DNA from 4 places in the Sporosarcina sp. P20a genome. Region 2 is predicted to be linked to each of the others. Evidence: riboswitches for the same ligand, from Rfam matches in the RefSeq annotation. Region 2 holds a riboswitch; each other region holds the start of a gene.
The links. Region 2 has a riboswitch for S-adenosylmethionine ahead of metA (homoserine O-acetyltransferase MetA). Riboswitches for the same ligand answer to the same signal wherever they lie in the genome.

Region 1: another riboswitch for S-adenosylmethionine. It lies ahead of CSV72_RS06500 (methionine ABC transporter ATP-binding protein); the one in region 2 lies ahead of metA (homoserine O-acetyltransferase MetA).
Region 3: another riboswitch for S-adenosylmethionine. It lies ahead of CSV72_RS06915 (methionine biosynthesis PLP-dependent protein); the one in region 2 lies ahead of metA (homoserine O-acetyltransferase MetA).
Region 4: another riboswitch for S-adenosylmethionine. It lies ahead of CSV72_RS12655 (methionine ABC transporter ATP-binding protein); the one in region 2 lies ahead of metA (homoserine O-acetyltransferase MetA).

What each region holds. Positions count from the first base shown of each region.
Region 1 covers NZ_PDYT01000004.1:33,690-38,055, reverse strand. Annotated here, with positions in the region: gene CSV72_RS06505 (methionine ABC transporter permease) at 1-459, opposite strand, end outside; gene CSV72_RS06500 (methionine ABC transporter ATP-binding protein) at 452-1,465, opposite strand; SAM riboswitch class I at 1,586-1,697, opposite strand; gene CSV72_RS06495 (pyridoxal phosphate-dependent aminotransferase) at 1,926-3,092, shown strand; gene CSV72_RS06490 (tRNA dihydrouridine synthase) at 3,219-4,181, opposite strand.
Region 2 covers NZ_PDYT01000005.1:44,065-48,430, reverse strand. Annotated here, with positions in the region: gene CSV72_RS07265 (thioredoxin family protein) at 126-440, shown strand; gene CSV72_RS07260 (AbrB/MazE/SpoVT family DNA-binding domain-containing protein) at 566-835, opposite strand; SAM riboswitch class I at 986-1,092, shown strand; gene metA (homoserine O-acetyltransferase MetA) at 1,186-2,094, shown strand; gene CSV72_RS07250 (YetF domain-containing protein) at 2,161-2,865, shown strand; gene CSV72_RS07245 (HAD family hydrolase) at 2,906-3,565, opposite strand; gene CSV72_RS07240 (spore coat protein) at 3,668-4,303, opposite strand.
Region 3 covers NZ_PDYT01000004.1:112,673-117,038, reverse strand. Annotated here, with positions in the region: gene CSV72_RS06935 (FadR/GntR family transcriptional regulator) at 1-33, opposite strand, end outside; gene CSV72_RS06930 (methylated-DNA--[protein]-cysteine S-methyltransferase) at 39-566, opposite strand; gene CSV72_RS06925 (DMT family transporter) at 573-887, opposite strand; gene CSV72_RS06920 (DMT family transporter) at 890-1,225, opposite strand; SAM riboswitch class I at 1,381-1,481, shown strand; gene CSV72_RS06915 (methionine biosynthesis PLP-dependent protein) at 1,562-2,689, shown strand; gene CSV72_RS06910 (glucose 1-dehydrogenase) at 2,841-3,602, shown strand; gene CSV72_RS06905 (hypothetical protein) at 3,690-3,872, opposite strand; gene CSV72_RS06900 (type 1 glutamine amidotransferase domain-containing protein) at 4,092-4,366, opposite strand, start outside.
Region 4 covers NZ_PDYT01000018.1:813-5,178, reverse strand. Annotated here, with positions in the region: gene CSV72_RS12665 (MetQ/NlpA family ABC transporter substrate-binding protein) at 211-1,068, opposite strand; gene CSV72_RS12660 (methionine ABC transporter permease) at 1,133-1,801, opposite strand; gene CSV72_RS12655 (methionine ABC transporter ATP-binding protein) at 1,794-2,819, opposite strand; SAM riboswitch class I at 3,198-3,303, opposite strand; gene CSV72_RS12650 (thioredoxin family protein) at 3,353-3,652, opposite strand; gene CSV72_RS12645 (toprim domain-containing protein) at 3,645-3,998, opposite strand; gene gcvH (glycine cleavage system protein GcvH) at 4,061-4,366, opposite strand, start outside.

The DNA.
Region 1 (4,366 bases), on a different contig from region 2:
TTGGATAATACTCGACTTAGATTCAGGTAGTAACACATTCCAAATAATCATCCATGGTGAAGCACCCGTTGAAATGGCTGCTTCTATAACACCTTTGTCTATTTCACGCATGGACGTCTCAACAATCCTCGCAAAGAAAGGAATCGCTGCAACAGAAAGCGATACACTTGCAGCTGCCGGTCCAATCGTATTTCCAACAATCAGTTTCGTCAAAGGTATTAGGGCTACAAGTAGAATAATGAATGGAATCGAGCGAATAATGTTGACGAAAAATCCAACAACCGAATTAATTGCACGGTTCTCTAAAAATAATCCTTTATCTGTTGTAAATAATAGAACACCAAGCGGCAACCCAATAATCAGCGCAATCGAAAGGGAGATGCCTATCATATAAAGTGTTTCACCAAATGCTTTTATAATATCCGGCATAAGTTCCATGATGTGGGCTAGATCAAACATGTTGTCGGATCACCTCCACTTGTGCGTTTTGTTCAAGTATGTATGCAATCGCTTGCTCTACTTCTTCATGTTCACCTTGTAATTCCATTAAGAAAATCCCAAGTGCTCGTTCTTGAATATATTCAATCGACCCATGCAGGAAGTTACCTTTGACTTTATACTTCTGCATCGTATCGGAAATCACACCTTCCATCGCTACTTCACCTTTAAATGTAATTTTTATCAGTGTACCGACCAAATTAGATATGACAGCTTTAGGGATGTCATAAGACACTACACTGCTAATAAACTCCTTTGTCAAAGGTTGAACCGGGTTAGAAAAGATGTCATACACTTGTCCTTCTTCAATGACTTTACCATCCTGCATAATCGCCATGCGATCACAAATCTCTTTTACCACATTCATCTCATGCGTAATTAACACAATGGTAATATTCAATTCTTTATTGATCTTTTTCAACAATCGTAATATAGACATCGTCGTGTTGGGATCCAGTGCGGATGTCGCTTCATCACAAAGCAAAACGGATGGATTATTGGCTAAGGCTCTCGCAATACCAACGCGTTGCTTCTGTCCTCCGCTCAACTGCGCTGGATATACATTGCGTTTTTCAGACAATCCCACCATTTCCAGTAGTTCCATTACACGAATCTCTATTTTATCTGATGGCATTTTTGCTGCCTGTAAAGCAAATGCGACATTTTCGAAAATCGTCTTTTGGCTAATTAAATAAAAGTGCTGAAATATCATTCCAATCTTCAAGCGCGCCTGCCGAAGTTGAACTCCTGATAGTTTCGTTAAATTCACATCATTAATTAAAATCGTACCGCTCGTTGGTTTTTCCAACAAATTCAAACAGCGTATGAGAGAACTTTTCCCCGCTCCTGAATAACCGACAATACCAAATATTTCTCCAGTCTCGATGTCTAGTGATACATCATCTACACCCTTTACCACTCTATCTTTTGTCTGATATACCTTAGACAAATGTTGAATTTGGATCATGTTCTCACTTCTTTCTACATTCAAGTAAATAATAATAATTAATTGATAGCATTAACACTTCTCTTTAAATTAAAAAAATTCTTTCATTTTTCTAAATGAAAGAATTACTGAAATATTCTCAGCTTATCTCTCAGATGGAAAACCATGCTGTAGGATTTGGCACCTTCCTTGATTCATTCAAGGGGTTGCTGGACTTCAACGGGCCTTTTCCCTCAGTCGCTCTTGATAAGAGATTGATATTAAACTATATGCGTAAAACATATACTAATCTGAATTAATAAAACTGTCAAGGTGAATAACGACAATTCAACAGAATATCCGACCTTTTCAATCAACTTTGTTTATTGCACTCAATTTTTGCAATCGTCTGGAATCGAATAATAAACCTTCTATTGAAAAGTCTAGTATGATCTATGTATACTTAACGCAAATACCCTATCAAAGAAAGAAGGAATAAACTATGGCACTGTCCAACCGGTTACAGAATCTCCCTCCGCATTTCTTTACGATATTATTAAATAAAGTAGAAAAGGCTATGGATGAAGGCAGAGATGTGATTAATCTAGGGCGTGGAAATCCTGATCAGCCAACACCTCCTCATATTATTAAAGCGTTGCAAGAAGCCGTTGAAGATCCAGCGACACACGGTTACTCTCCATTCAGAGGGACACTTGCTTTAAAACAAGCAGTCGCTGAATATTATCAGCGTGAATACGATGTCACGATTGACCCTGAAACTGAAGTTGCGGTTCTCGGCGGCACAAAAATTGGTGTTGTAGAACTACCTTTAGCTATTATGAATGAAGGAGATCTATTATTGCTGCCAGACCCTGGTTATCCCGATTACTTGTCAGGTGTAAGTTTAGCTGGTATTCGATATGATACGATGCCGTTACGTAAGGAAAATGAATTTCTTCCTGATTACGATGAACTAACCGATGATCAGAAAAAAGATGCTAAATTAATGTACTTAAACTATCCTAGTAATCCTACAGGCGTCACAGCAACTCCCGAGTTTTATGAAAAAACTGTAGCATTTGCTAAAGAAAATCAGATTGCTGTCTTACAAGATTTTGCATATGGGGGCATTGGTTTCGAAGGCAAGAAACCGATAAGTTTCTTACAAACAGAAGGGGCAAAAGAAGTCGGCATTGAAATGCTGTCCCTTTCCAAAATGTATAATATGGCAGGCTGGCGTGTTGGTTTTGCAGTCGGTAACTCTGAAATAATAGAAGCTTTAAATGTATTGCAAGACCATTTATTCACTAGTATCTTCCCAGCAGTTCAACGTGCCGCAATTGAAGCATTGACGGGACCACAACAATGTGTTGAAGAGTTAGTTGCTCTCTATGAAGGTCGCCTGACAGTATTGCTAACGGAGTGCGAACGCATCGGTTGGGATGTCACAGCTCCTACCGGATCATTTTTCGCTTGGCTACCTGTCCCAGAGGGCTTTACAAGCGAAACTTTCGCCGATTTATTACTGGATAAAGCAGACGTCGCAGTATCACCAGGGAACGGATTTGGTGTTCATGGAGAAGGATATATTCGTGTTGGGTTGTTAGAAAGTGAAGAACGGTTGCAAGAAGCGGTTCGTCGTATTGAAAAGCTCGGTTTATTTAAATAAGAACATGTAATTGCACCTAACATCCATTATGCAAAAAGCCTCCTTACTCATCCCAGTATTTCTGGAATGGCAAGGAGGCTTTCACATGTCTAAAATCATTTTCGTTACAGGCTTTTCTGAAATATATTAATCGAGGTCTGCGGTGTCCAATAGTGCACGCACTTCATCTGTCGTATTCGTGCTCATCAATTCATTTCGAAGTTCGGCTGCTCCACGGAACCCTTTAATGTAAATCTTGAAGAAACGACGTAGTGGTTTAAATAGTCGAGGTTCAAGTTCTGTCGAATATTTATCAAAGAGATCCAGGTGTAGACGCAAAAGATCCAGCAACTCTTTATGATCATGCTCTTTCTTCTCTTTTTCAAATGCAAATGGATTATGAAATATTCCACGTCCTATCATAACCCCATCCACACCGTACTTTTCCACAAGCTCCATACCCATATGACGATCAAGAATATCCCCGTTGATCGTCAGCAATGTGTCGGGCGCTATTTCATCACGAAGCTTTTTGATTTCAGGAATCAATTCCCAATGTGCATTGCCGTTACTCATTTCCTTACGAGTACGTAGATGGATCGAAAGGTTCGCGATATCTTGCTCCAGTACATGTCTGAGCCATGTGCGCCACTCTTCAATGTCAGTGTAGCCAAGACGCGTCTTGACACTGACAGGTAATCCGCCAGCTTTTGCAGCTTGAATAATTGCCGCGGCGGTTTCAGGATGGTTAATCAGCCCACTGCCTTTACCTTTTGTTGCAACGTTCGGCACAGGGCATCCCATATTAATATCCAATCCTTTGAAACCAAGTTCCGCCATCCCAATACTCATCTCGCGGAAATGTTCAGGCTTGTCTCCCCATATGTGAGCGACGATTGGCTGTTCGTCTTCTGTAAACGCCAAACGTCCGCGCACGCTGAAGATTCCTTCTGGGTGACAAAAGCTTTCCGTATTTGTAAATTCCGTAAAGAATACATCCGGACGTGCAGCTTCGCTTACTACATGGCGAAAAACAACATCCGTTACATCCTCCATCGGTGCTAGTATGAAAAATGGCCGTGGTAGATCACGCCAAAAATTAGTACTCATCGTTACGTTCAAATCCTCTCTTCATAACTTGCAGCTGTGTGTACCAAAAACGGTTTTATTACATATACTCAACCCTTACAGATGCCAGTCTCACTATTATACAAAAAATGCACAGATGAATTCCACTTCTTTGAGCTACCACTAAAATTTATTATTAAGCGACTCTATTTGATGTTGGTTTATTG
Region 2 (4,366 bases):
AATTATAAAAAAACAACTTGAATTGAACTAAGTGGTAGGAAATAGCCTAAGTCGTCTGAAGGGGAAAAGTGCAGGTAAGAGTGTTATAGTGAGCTTATACTAATCAGTAAGAGGAGTGTTGGAAATTGAGAAAATTAGAATCTCTAGAGCAATTTGAGCAAATTAAACAACAAGAAAGAGTGATTTTCTTATTCACTGCAGACTGGTGTCCTGATTGCAGAGTGATTGAACCATTCTTACCGACACTAGAAAAAGAATTTGCAGAGTATGAATTTGTTTCGATTGATCGAGATGAATTTATAGACCTTTGTAGTCAGTTGGATATATTCGGTATTCCTAGCTTCGTGGCATTCAGCGAAGGAACAGAAACAGGCCGTTTCGTTAGTAAAAACCATAAAACTAAAGAAGAGATCGAAGGGTTTATTAATAGTTTAACGTAACGCATTGATTCTCCATGAGGGAATATTGGAGCAATTTAACAAAAGAACTGAAGACAACTGTAAAAGTTGTTTTCAGTTCTCTTTTTTATAAAAAGATATTCTAGCATAAGCTTTTATGTCTTATGTTATGTGAAATCTTTCAGTTGCTCTATAAGGATTTTTGCGCCTTGTGGACTGATGTATAGACCGTTTGACAATTGTTTGTTTTCATCCATCACATCACCGGTGATAAAACATGCTCTGTTAACCTGATATTTTCTCAAAATGATTCTATCATCTTCTACGAAAATTTCAATCGGATCACCCTTATCGATCGACAAAGAATTTCGAAGTTCTTTTGGAATGACAATCCTACCGAGATGATCAACTTTTCGAACAATACCTAAAGACTTCATAAGCTCCTCCTTGAAGAAAAGTAATTGGTATTTTCTATTATACACCAAAAAGTACTATCTACAATTTACAAAACTTGAATGCGCAGAACAATTTGATAATTCTGCTATACAATTAAATTATTAATGCTATAATAGTCAGTAATTAAATATTTCTTATCAAGAGAAGCTGAGGGATTTGGCCCGATGAAGCTTCAGCAACCTCTGTGCATACAGGAAGGTGCTACCTCCAACAAGATTGTTGTCTTGAGAGATAAGAACGATGAACGGTCAACCCTCATTTTCTTATCTAAGAGAATTGAGGGATTTTTTGTATAGAAATAGTAATAAAAGAACGTCAAGGGGGAAATAGCATGCCGATTAACATACCAAAACATCTACCAGCAGGAGAATTACTGAAAGAAGAAAAAATCTTTATTATGGATGAAGAACGTGCGGTCACACAGGATATCCGTCCAATTAACATATTGATTTTGAATTTAATGCCTGAAAAAGAGAAGACCGAGTTACAATTGCTTCGATTGCTTGGCAATACACCATTACAAGTAAATGTCACATTCCTTAATACTGCTACCTATGTTTCGAAAAACGTCAGTCAGACCCATCTAGAAACCTTCTATACTACTTTTGAACATGTTAAAAATCGTCGTTTTGACGGTATGATTATTACAGGAGCCCCAATTGAGCTTCTACAATTTGAAGATGTAGTCTATTGGCAAGAGTTAGAAGAAATCATGGAATGGACAAAAACGAATGTTACATCAGTTCTGCATATTTGCTGGGGTGCCCAAGCAGCGCTTTATCATCATTACGGAATTGATAAGTTCGAGTTGGCAAAGAAGTGTTTTGGAGTATTTTCACATGACATTACCGATCCGACAGTGAATTTGGCACGCGGATTCAATGATGTATTTGTAGCGCCACACTCACGTCATACGGGTGTTTCATTAGAAGAGATAAAGAATCATCCCGATTTGACTCTTCTCTCATCTTCTGAAGAGGCAGGTGCATTCATCGTGATTTCAAATGATGCAAAGCATATTATGGTAACTGGACATTTAGAGTACGATGCACACACGTTGGGAGATGAATATTCTCGGGATGTAGAAAAAGGTGCCGATATTGATATTCCTGTAAATTATTATCCAAATGATGATCCATCAAAAGAACCTATGAATACTTGGCGTTCCCACACGCATTTATTATTCTCTAATTGGCTCAATTACTATGTCTACCAGAAAACTCCTTATAACTGGAGTTAAAAGAATTGCTGTATAAATTGCTATAATTTGCACATACTCCGAATACTGGAGGTGTATGCAGTGAACATAGATGAATTTTGGGAATTGGCTTTTTGGGAAATGACTTTACGAACGGTAATTTCATTTATTGTGCTTCTGATTTTGGCGCGTTTCATGGGGAAGAAACAAGTGTCTCAGCTGACTTTCTTTCATTATGTGACAGGCATAACAATTGGTTCTATTGCAGCAAACTTGGCGGGAGAGTCCGAAACACCTTTCTTAAATGGCTTATATGGAATGGTTTTATGGGCAGTGTTAACGATTCTTGCTAACTTTTTATCATTCAAATCCATCAAGCTTCGCGTATTACTCGATGATAAACCGATGATTGTCATTCAGAATGGTAAAATCCTAGAAGGTTCCATGCGTAAATTACGGTTGAGTTTCAATGATCTAAATATGATGCTGCGAGAGCAGTCCGTATTCTCGATGAAAGATGTCAATTATGCGATATTCGAAACGAATGGTAATTTGAGTGTCATGCTGAATGCGGGCGAGGAATCGGCGACTAAGAAAGATGTTAAAGCTCCATCACCACCGCCTAAATATATTCCCACTGAAATTATTACTAACGGAAAAGTGGAAGAGAAAAATATGCGAGAACTTCAATTGACTGATACTTGGCTAACAGAACAATTAAAAAAGCAGGGGATTTCTAAGCCTGAGCATGTTCTCTATGCAGAAATTCAGACAGATGGTAGTTTATATATTAATACATTAAAATCCACTTAACGTGAAGAGCTCTGAAACAATCAGAGCTCTTCACGTTTTTTTATAATATTTCCCAATTTCTTTGTTTGGCCACAGCAGTAAGTTTTTCATCTGGACGAACTGCTACAGGGGAGCCAACTTTCTCTAAGACTGGAAGGTCGGAAATGCTGTCTCCATAGGCAAAGCTATTGTCCCAGTCGATAGTTTCTCCATGTAGTGCTTGGTAAATTTGTTCATTTTTACGTGTACCTTGAATATGTAGTAAGGGCTGATCCAACGTGAGTTGTTCGCCATTAGAAGGGATGTCAGTGCCAATAATTTGATCAAATGTCAGGTGACTTGTGACTGCTTTTAAGAAAGGAGTGTAGGCTCCAGAAACGAGCAAGACATGGTATCCGTCACTACGATGCTTTGCCAGTCGATTAATGACTTGTTCATTGAAGTCCGGCATCATTACGGTATGCATGCTTTTAAAAAACTCGTGAAGTTCCGTCATCGTCAATGAATCTAAGGCTTTAAGATAAATGTGCATCGAGCGCTCTTTCATAACAGATTCAGGCAGTATCTTTAATTTATAGCGAATGTAAAGTGGTAATATCGAACGATAGAACTTTCTATAATGCTGCTTGTACGTAGGATGATTCTTTAATTGTTCCATGAGTAATTTAAAGGTTTCTTTAGTGTACAACGTACCATCAAAATCAAAGATCGCAACTTTCATATAGACACTCCTCTATTGTATTCTTCTACATAGTATACAAATATAACGAGTGTAAAAGCAAAAAGCAGATGGAGAAAAACTCCATCTGCTTGAATCGTTAATTTATTGAAGGTTATTTGGCATACCCGGTTGACCTTGAAAAGATGCAAAAGAATTAAGCAACATATTCATATCCTGATCATTTAATTGTGGAACTTGATAATACTGATGCTTGTTTTGGTAAATGGACAATTCGTATGCCATTTCTATACAGTTGGGTACAGAATCTGCAAGTACACGGCGGACGACTGGATTACATACTTCTAATGAAGCAGCCGTTTTGCCTGTAGCGCCTTCTTTTGTAGCGCCTAGCAAAAAGCCGGAAATGATTTCATCATTGATTTCACCTGTAGATTGAATAGGTTTAGACGGTGCTTTTTCTTTCATCCCGTAAATGAAATCGCTGCCTGCTTTCATTTGATAGCGCTGTGTAGGATGTGAAGGGTCTTTTCCAGTCTTAAAACTTTCGACAAGGATATTGTACTCATCCAGCGTGAATCGGTATTGTCGATCAAGAATATCGAGAAGTTCTGGATCTTGGACATGTGGACGTAAAATCATCGCTTGGTTCAATGCTCCGAGAGTAGCGCTTAAAACCTCTTTGACATCAAATAACTCATGTCCACCGTGATTCATCGATGGGGGAACCGCTCCGCCTTGCATGTTTTGAGATGTTTCGAATTGATTTGTCAAATATATTTCCTCCTTTAATATTCATGTGCATCGAGAGTATTATGTGGAGTCATCGAAATTTCATACATA
Region 3 (4,366 bases), on a different contig from region 2:
TATTTTCTTCTGTTTAATTTGCTTATATTTCATGTTGCTCACTCCGTCCTATCACTTATCAAGCTCGATTTCTCCAGTTGTAGCAAGTTCCTTTTATGTTCCATACCATCACGATAGCCTGATAATCCTCCACTTTTTGCAACCACACGGTGACAAGGCACCGCGATCAATACCGGATTTTTACCTATTGCAGATGCTACAGCCCGAACAGAAGATACTTTCCCTATTTGTTCTGCAATTTCCGAATAAGTTACGATTTCACCATATGGTATTCGTTGTAGTGCTTCCCATACTTGCAGTTGAAAGTGTGTTCCCTTTAAATCAAGCGACAGCTCTGAAAAACCAGTAGCTTTCCCTGAAAGATACTCTTTGAACTGACTTGTATAGACTTCAAGCTTTGTTTCGTCTTTCTTTAATTCTTTATTATCAAATCGCTTAGTCCAATCCTTCATTTGTTCCAAACCTTTTTCGGCAAGTCCCACGTAGCAAAGTCCCTTTTCTGTAGCAGCTAGCGTCACTGTCCATTCGTCGAAATCAAATTGTGTCCAATAAACCAGTATGTCCACTCCCCTTTACCCGAATAATTTCAAGCCAACCGCACCGAGAATGATGAGAGATAAAAAGAAGAGACGTTTGACACTAGCAGATTCTTTGAAAATCAAAATCCCCATTAATACGGCTCCTGCTGCTCCTAACCCTGTCCATACCGCATAAGCTGTACTCATCTGAATTTCACGCATCGCAAGTGATAGAAAAACAAAGCCAAAACCAAATATCCCCACAATAAGTAACAATCTTTTAATTGAACGCTTCTGTAAATAATAATTAATACTTAACACACCGAAAATCTCCCCGAGACTCGCAATAGCCAAGTACACCCAAGCCATTGTCAGCTACCTCCTTCTGTGTTCACTTTTTCATCTGTAGTCAACTTAATGCCGACTACCCCAATGACGATTAATCCGATGAATGTCAGCGTAACCCATGTGAAGCCTACTTGAAAGATGAATATATCCACTAAAAGGATTGCAGCGGCACCTGATCCGGTAAAAACTGCGTATACCGTCCCGGAAGGTAATTTTTCACATGCTTTAATAATGAAATAAAAACTGAAAACAATTGCCACACCGGTTCCAGTCCATTGAATAACTGTTTCAGAGTAACGAAGACCGACTACCCAGAAAATCTCTATAATAGCCGCTAGCGCGACATAACCCCAAGCCAAAATAAAAATCTCCTTTCATCATGAAGAGTATCTATAAGTATAGCAAATCTTTTACTGGAACAAAAAATCATCGAATGACGATAAAAGGGAACTTGCATCTAGTATATCTGCATGATAGAATAAATCCGTCAACAGTTTTGCCTATATTGTGAATATTCTTATCGAGAGAGACGGAGGGATAGGCCCAGCGATGTCTCAGCAACCAGCCCCAGGCACGGTGCTAATTCCAAGGGTGACACCACCTTGAAGATGAGAATACTGTATACACTTGTATGTTCGAGGGCCTATTCGAAAAGAAGAGGTTCTTTTTTATTTTTCTGGGGGGGATGGATATTCATGACAAACAACGGATTAGAAACTAGATTAGTACAACTTGGAAACCATAGTGATGAGAAAACCGGAGCAGTAAATACGCCGATTTACTTGTCTACAGCATACCATCATGAAGGTCTGGGCAAATCTACTGGATATGATTACACACGTACAAAAAACCCTACGCGTTCTGTCTTAGAGGATGGAATTGCAAACTTGGAATCCGGTGATCAAGGATATGCGTGCAGTTCTGGAATGGCAGCCATTCAACTAATTTTATCATTATTTAAGACAGGTTCAGAACTATTAGCGCCTGAAGACTTATATGGCGGCACGTATCGCTTATTTAATCAATATGAAGAGACTTACAATGTGAAGACGCGATACTTATCGTTCGATGATGTTTCAGAAGTCGAGCAAGCGATTACTAATCGCACAAAAGCGATCTTCTTGGAAACACCCACCAATCCATTAATGCAAAACATAGCAATCAGTACGTATGCGGAATTGGCGAAAAAACATGGTTTATTGCTAATTGTCGACAATACGTTCTTAACACCCTATTTCCAGCGACCTATTGAAGAAGGTGCAGATATTGTCATTCATAGTGCAACGAAATATATCGGGGGACATAATGACGTACTAGCAGGTTTAGTCGTCGCAAAGGGTGAGGATTTATGCGAACGCCTATTTACTAACCATAATGCGATTGGAGCTACATTGTCTCCCCTTGACTCATGGCTTGTCGTTCGCGGTCTAAAAACATTGCACTTACGTATGAAACAACATGACGCGAATGCGAAAGCAATGGTATCTTATTTAGAACAAGAACCACTCATTGTCGATGTGCTCTACGCTGGTATTGGGGGTATGTTGTCATTCCGCGTACAGAATAGCGAGTGGGTGGGACCATTCCTTGAAAACATGAACCTTATTTCATTCGCTGAAAGTTTGGGTGGTGTGGAAAGCTTTATCACGTATCCGACTACACAGACACATATGGATATTCCATTGGAAGAACGTAATCGCCGTGGAGTGGACGACCGTCTGCTACGTTTCTCAGTTGGAGTCGAAGATGTAGACGATTTGATTGCTGATGTGAAACAAGCTCTTTATGCTGCAAAAGAAGTAGTCGGAGGCATAAAAGTTTAATAATAGTAAACAGTACAACTCGAACCGTCAGTTTAACTATGACAGTTCGAGTTTTTTATGTAGTCAAAGCAATGAAGCTAAATCTTTCAATAGTTAGACATTAAAGTATATAATAAAAAAGAACATACGAATATTATTGGAGGCGATATTGTTGAAACGTTTAGAAAATAAAGTAGCAGTTGTAACTGGCGCTGGTTCTGGGATTGGACGAGAAATTGCTGAGCTATATGCGCGTGAAGGTGCAAAGCTTATCATTGCAGATATGAATATGGAAGGTGCGGAAGAAACTGTCCAGACGATCAAAAGTGCTGGCGGTGAAGCGCTAGCAGTTAAAACCAACGTGACAGTTGAGGAAGATGTACAAAAAATGATTGATACAGCAGTTGAGCGATTCGGTACACTTGATATTCTAGTGAACAATGCCGGGATTATGGACAATATGTACTCTGCGGCTACAGTGACAGATGAAGTATGGGACAAAGTATTAGCAATCAACACAACAGGTGTGATGCGTGCAACTCGTAAAGCATTGGCTATCTTCGAAGAGAAAAAATCAGGGGTTATCGTCAACATGGCTTCTATCTCAGCAGTGACAGGTGGTAGAGGTGGTTTTGCTTACACCGCTTCAAAGCATGCGGTCGCAGGGATGACAAAAAGCGTTGCTTCTCAATACGGTCCATTAAACATCCGCTGTAACGCAATTGCCCCAGCGCAAATACCAACTAATATCACAAACAGCTTGACCCAACCGGATGAATTCGGCATGAAGCAAGCATTAAGGGGCGTAAACATGATGAGCCGTCCAGGAACTAAGGAAGAAATTGCAAACATTGCACTATTCCTTGCATCAGATGAATCCTCTTATGTTAACGGCGTCATCATGGAAGCTGACAATGGATGGTCTGCATATTAAGATTTACTATCTCTTGGCAACAAGAATTGGAAACATTTGAATAAATCCATATAAAAAAGCATCCAAAATTTTGGATGCTTTTCTATATTAGTGAGCTTGATTCCATTTTTTCTTTTCACTTGCATAGACGACCGCTGCCGGTGCTGCGATAAACGCAAGTGCCGCCATTCCGGCGAACATACCTGTCAGTTCTTTACTTCCAAAGGAAAACCCAGCTGCTGCACCTAATGCAATCCCTGCTAATACCGCCAAAGCAACAATCTTATACATGTTAGATCCCCGACCTTTCATTTGTAAGACGCGATCGTCTCTCCGGTTTATTCGTTGTTTTTAGCATACTCTCATTGAGAACCTTTTTCAAGTACAATTGAGAATCTTTTTCAACGAATGTTAAAATGTATTGTTATCGTATGTTGTAAGCAGCGGAATAATGTGCAGAAGACACAAAAAAACGTCAAGGCTTTTACACCTTGACGATCGAAGTAGTTATTATTTTTCTAAAATTATTAGTGATTCACGATTAAATGCCGGAATATCGTCAGGTGTACGGCTTGTTACGAGTTGGTTCTGACAAACTACTACTTCTTTGTCCGCGTATTTTGCACCTGCATATTCCATATCTACACGAATGGACGTATATCCTGTTGCATCGCGTCCTTCAAGTGCTTTTGCTGTAATGAGCAATTGTGGACCATGGCAAATTGCAAATACAGGTTTTTCTGCATCCATAAATTCTTTGACAAATTTTACGAAACGATCATCTG
Region 4 (4,366 bases), on a different contig from region 2:
ACATTGATCGAATCACGCACCTGATAGAGCGGATAAACATTGCCATTGAGCGGTTTACGTTCTACATAGAGCGAATAACCCAACACATTGAGCGCTTCACGCACTTCATAGAGTAGTTAGCCCTAAACTTTGTGCAACTAATCCAAAACACCCACCACTCATACAAATAAAAAAAGCCGGCAGCTGCAATAGCTACCGGCCGTTACATTATTATTTTACTGGAACAACTGATCCAGACCATTCATTCAAAATGAAATCTTGAATTTGCTCTGAAGTTAATACTTCTACCAATGCTTTGATAGCATCGCTGTCTTCGTTACCGCTCTTCACAGCAATTACGTTAACATACGGCGACTCTTTATCTTCCAATACGATCGAATCTTCCATTGGATTCAAGCCTGCATCGATAGCGTAGTTGGAGTTGATCAACAGTGCATCGCCTTCATCATTATTATATAGCTGAGGCATTAATGCTGCTTCATAGTTCGCATCAAACTCCAAGTTCTTTGGATTTTCTACGATGTCGCCTACTTCAGCTTTCACTTTTTCTACGTCGTCAGCTAGCTTGATCAATCCTTTTTCTTCAAGCATTGCTAGTACGCGGCCGTGGTCAGCAACAGAGTTACTGATTAAGATCGTCGCACCGTCAGGAAGTTCTTCTAGTGAATCATATTTCTTAGAGTACACACCAATTGGCTCGATGTGGATTGCGCCTGCATTAACGAAGTCATAGCCGAAATCAGCCATTTGGCTCTCTAGATACGGAATGTGTTGGAAATAGTTCGCGTCAATTCTACCTTCTTCTAGATCTTTATTTGGCAATACATAGTCTGTATAACTTTCAATTGTTAAATCATAGCCTTTTGCAGCTAATAGTGGCTTAGCTTCTTCCAAGATTACTGCGTGCGGTGTGTTAGACGCACCGACTATTAGCGACGTTTTCTCGCCTTTTTCTGCATCATCTACATCTGGTGCTCCATTATCTTTACTACCCTCGTCTTTTGTTCCGCAAGCTGCCAGTGCAAGCACTAATACAGCTGCGAATAGACCGAATAAAAACTTCTTCATGTCCACATTTCTCCCTCTCCATTATGGAATGTTTTATGGTTAACAGGTTTCCCTGAAAATCCTATTATCGCTTGTCCAAACGTTTCACAATGAAATCACCAATAAACTGAATGATAAACACGATAACTAACACTAAAATCGTCGCCATCATCGTGACATCTCCACGGTTACGCTGGAACCCTTCGAGATACGCGAGCGTACCGAGTCCTCCAGCACCGATTACCCCTGCCATCGCTGTGTAGCCAACAAGCGCAATCGACGTCACCGTAATCCCTGACACGAGTGCAGGCATTGATTCTGGCAACAATACTTTGAAAATGATCGTAGACGTTTTGGCACCCATGGAACGTGCTGCTTCGATAACCCCTTTATCGATTTCCTGCAATGCAATTAATACCATGCGTCCGTAAAACGGAGCTGCACCAATAATTAACGCAGGCAATGCGGCATTCGGTCCACGCATACTTCCTATTAATAAATTAGTCAGAGGCAACAATAAAATGATCAAAATGATAAACGGAATCGATCGGAATATATTTACGAATGCTCCCGTAAAGACATTCGTGATTTTATTCGCCCATAACTGACCAGGAGTTGTTAAAAACAATAACAGACCGAGTCCAATACCAAAAACAAACGTGAAGACTGTTGAGTAAGCAGACATATAAAGCGTCTCGCCCGTTGCTTGCCACATTTTATCCCAGTTAACGTTCGGGAACCATTGCTCAATCATGGACCAGCACCTCCGTCTTCACTTCATTGGCATCAAGGAAAGCAATAGCTTCCTCAATAATTACCACGTCCCCTACTAGTTGCAAGACGAGTGTACCGTATGCGCCGTCACGTGTCGTCGAAATATTTCCTTGCACGATGTTGACGTCGATTGGGAATTTACGAATCAATTCAGCAAGTACCGGCTGCTCTGTACGTTCGCCAATGAAAGCTAGCTTGATCAACTTGCCGTGCGGTGACTCTTCCTGTAAATGCGCCATCGCTGCGTCCGTATCGCCGGTATCTGTTACCTGCGAGATGAAACGCTTCGTAATATCCGCTTGTGGGGATTGGAAAACATCCAGTACATTACCCGCCTCTACCACTTTACCCGCCTCCATGACCGCTACGCGATGACAGATTTTGCGGATGACGTGCATTTCATGCGTAATCAAAACGATCGTTAATCCAAGACGTTCATTAATTTCCGTCAATAAATCTAGTATTGCATTCGTCGTTTCAGGATCTAGTGCGGACGTTGCTTCATCACAAAGCAATACTTCCGGATCATTCGCAAGCGCTCGTGCAATGCCGACACGTTGCTTCTGACCACCTGATAATTGCGATGGATACGCCTGTTCACGGCCCGTCAGTCCAACGAGATCAATCAATTCCTTCACTTTTTGCTTTCGTGCCGATTTCTTCACGCCAGCAATTTCAAGAGGAAACATAATATTTTCTTCTACCGTTCTTGACCACAGTAAGTTAAAGTGCTGGAAGATCATACTGATCTTCTGACGTGCATCTCGAAGGCCAGAACCTTTTAATGTCGTCATTTCTTGTCCGTGAATCATAATACTGCCGGACGTAGGTGTTTCAAGACCATTCAATAGTCGAATTAATGTACTTTTTCCTGCTCCACTGTAACCGATGACGCCGAAAATTTCTCCCTCTTCGATGGCTAATGTCACGTCATCTACCGCGACAATTTCTGAACGGTTCAATTGGAATCTTTTATGAACGTTTGTTAGTTGAATCATTTTCCGCACCACCTTGATTAAGTCTTTTTGTTGTGTTTTCGGAAAGCTACACGACGCTTTCCGCTTTTGTTTCATCTAGCTTCAGATGCCAGCTCCTCGGGTCGTTTCGATCTTACATTCAAGGCAAAAAGCGCCTTGCTTGTAAGCTCTCCAACGCCTGTCGGAGCTAAACGGCATCTTCCGCTTTTGTTTCATCTAGCTGCAAGCGCCAGGCTCTCGGGTCGTTTCAGACTTTCCAAAAAGGCAAACTGCGCCTTAGTGGTAAGTCCTCCAACGCCTGTCGAGTCTACATGGTACTTTCCGCTTTTGTTAATAAAAAAAGCCTTCCTGCAGACAAGCAGAAAGGCCGAACGTATATAGTTATGTACGTTACCATTTCTCTCATCTATCAAAGCATTAGGCTTTGAGTGAATTGGCACCATTTCACATATGTGACGGTTGCCGGGCTTCATAGGGCACTTCCCTCCACCGCTCTTTATAAGAGTTACGTATTCAATTGATTAACTACTTATACCATACTTTGATTTCTTTTGTCAACTGAGCTTCTCTAGTAGATACGGGACGGATTGAAAGGCGTAAATTTTTTCTAATGGCTGTCCTTTGCGTTGAATGAGTAAACAAGGAACGCTTTCCACCTCATATTCTATTGCGATGTCTTGGACGTAATTTAAGTCCGCCTTTCCAATCGGTAGTTTCGGGCGCATCGCCTCGATCACCGTGAGCATTTTTGAAGCGACTGCACACGTTCCACACATCGGTGTATATAAATAAAAAGCGGCTACTTGCTCTGCCGCCTGTGCGCGTTGCCAGTCTTCAATTGTCCAATTATTCATGTGGTCCACCTGCCAAGTATTTGGAATGTACTTTAAAATTGGCGGCAGCTAAAATGCTAGCCAATAGTTTAATGGGAGTCGTTTCTACTTCGCGGTAGAGACGATCGGTATATAAATGTCTCGCTTCTGGATACAGTTGTTTGAACAGCTTACGAATGGACTCACCTGACGCGTCCGCATCCATAAAAACAAACAGGTCCTGCTGCTCATACGGTTCAAGCAGTTCCTCAATATGGTACGCGCTGATGGTGCCATTCGTACAAAGAATCTCTACAGGCTCAGCAAGGATCGGCACTAGCCGCTTACGATCCGAACCGCCTTCTACAATGAGAACTTTCGGGTCCATCCTGTTTCCTCCTAGCGTGTAAAAAAAGCACTGGGACGTTCCAGCGCTTTTCTTTTAGAATATTATTCAGCTGTCATTTCTTCGTACTGCTCAGCCGTCATTAATTCATCTAATTCAGCTTTGTTATCGATTTCGACTACTACCATCCATGCACCTTCGTATGGAGATTCGTTAACCAATTCCGGGCTGTCTTCAAGGTTTTCGTTCACTTCTACAACTTTACCAGTTAGTGGAGCATACAACTCAGAAACAGTTTTCACTGATTCAACACTTCCGAAAGGCTCGTCTGATTTCAATTGATCTCCAACTTGTGGAAGCTCAACGAATACGATATCCCCTAGTTCAGACTGTGCGAAATGTGTGATACC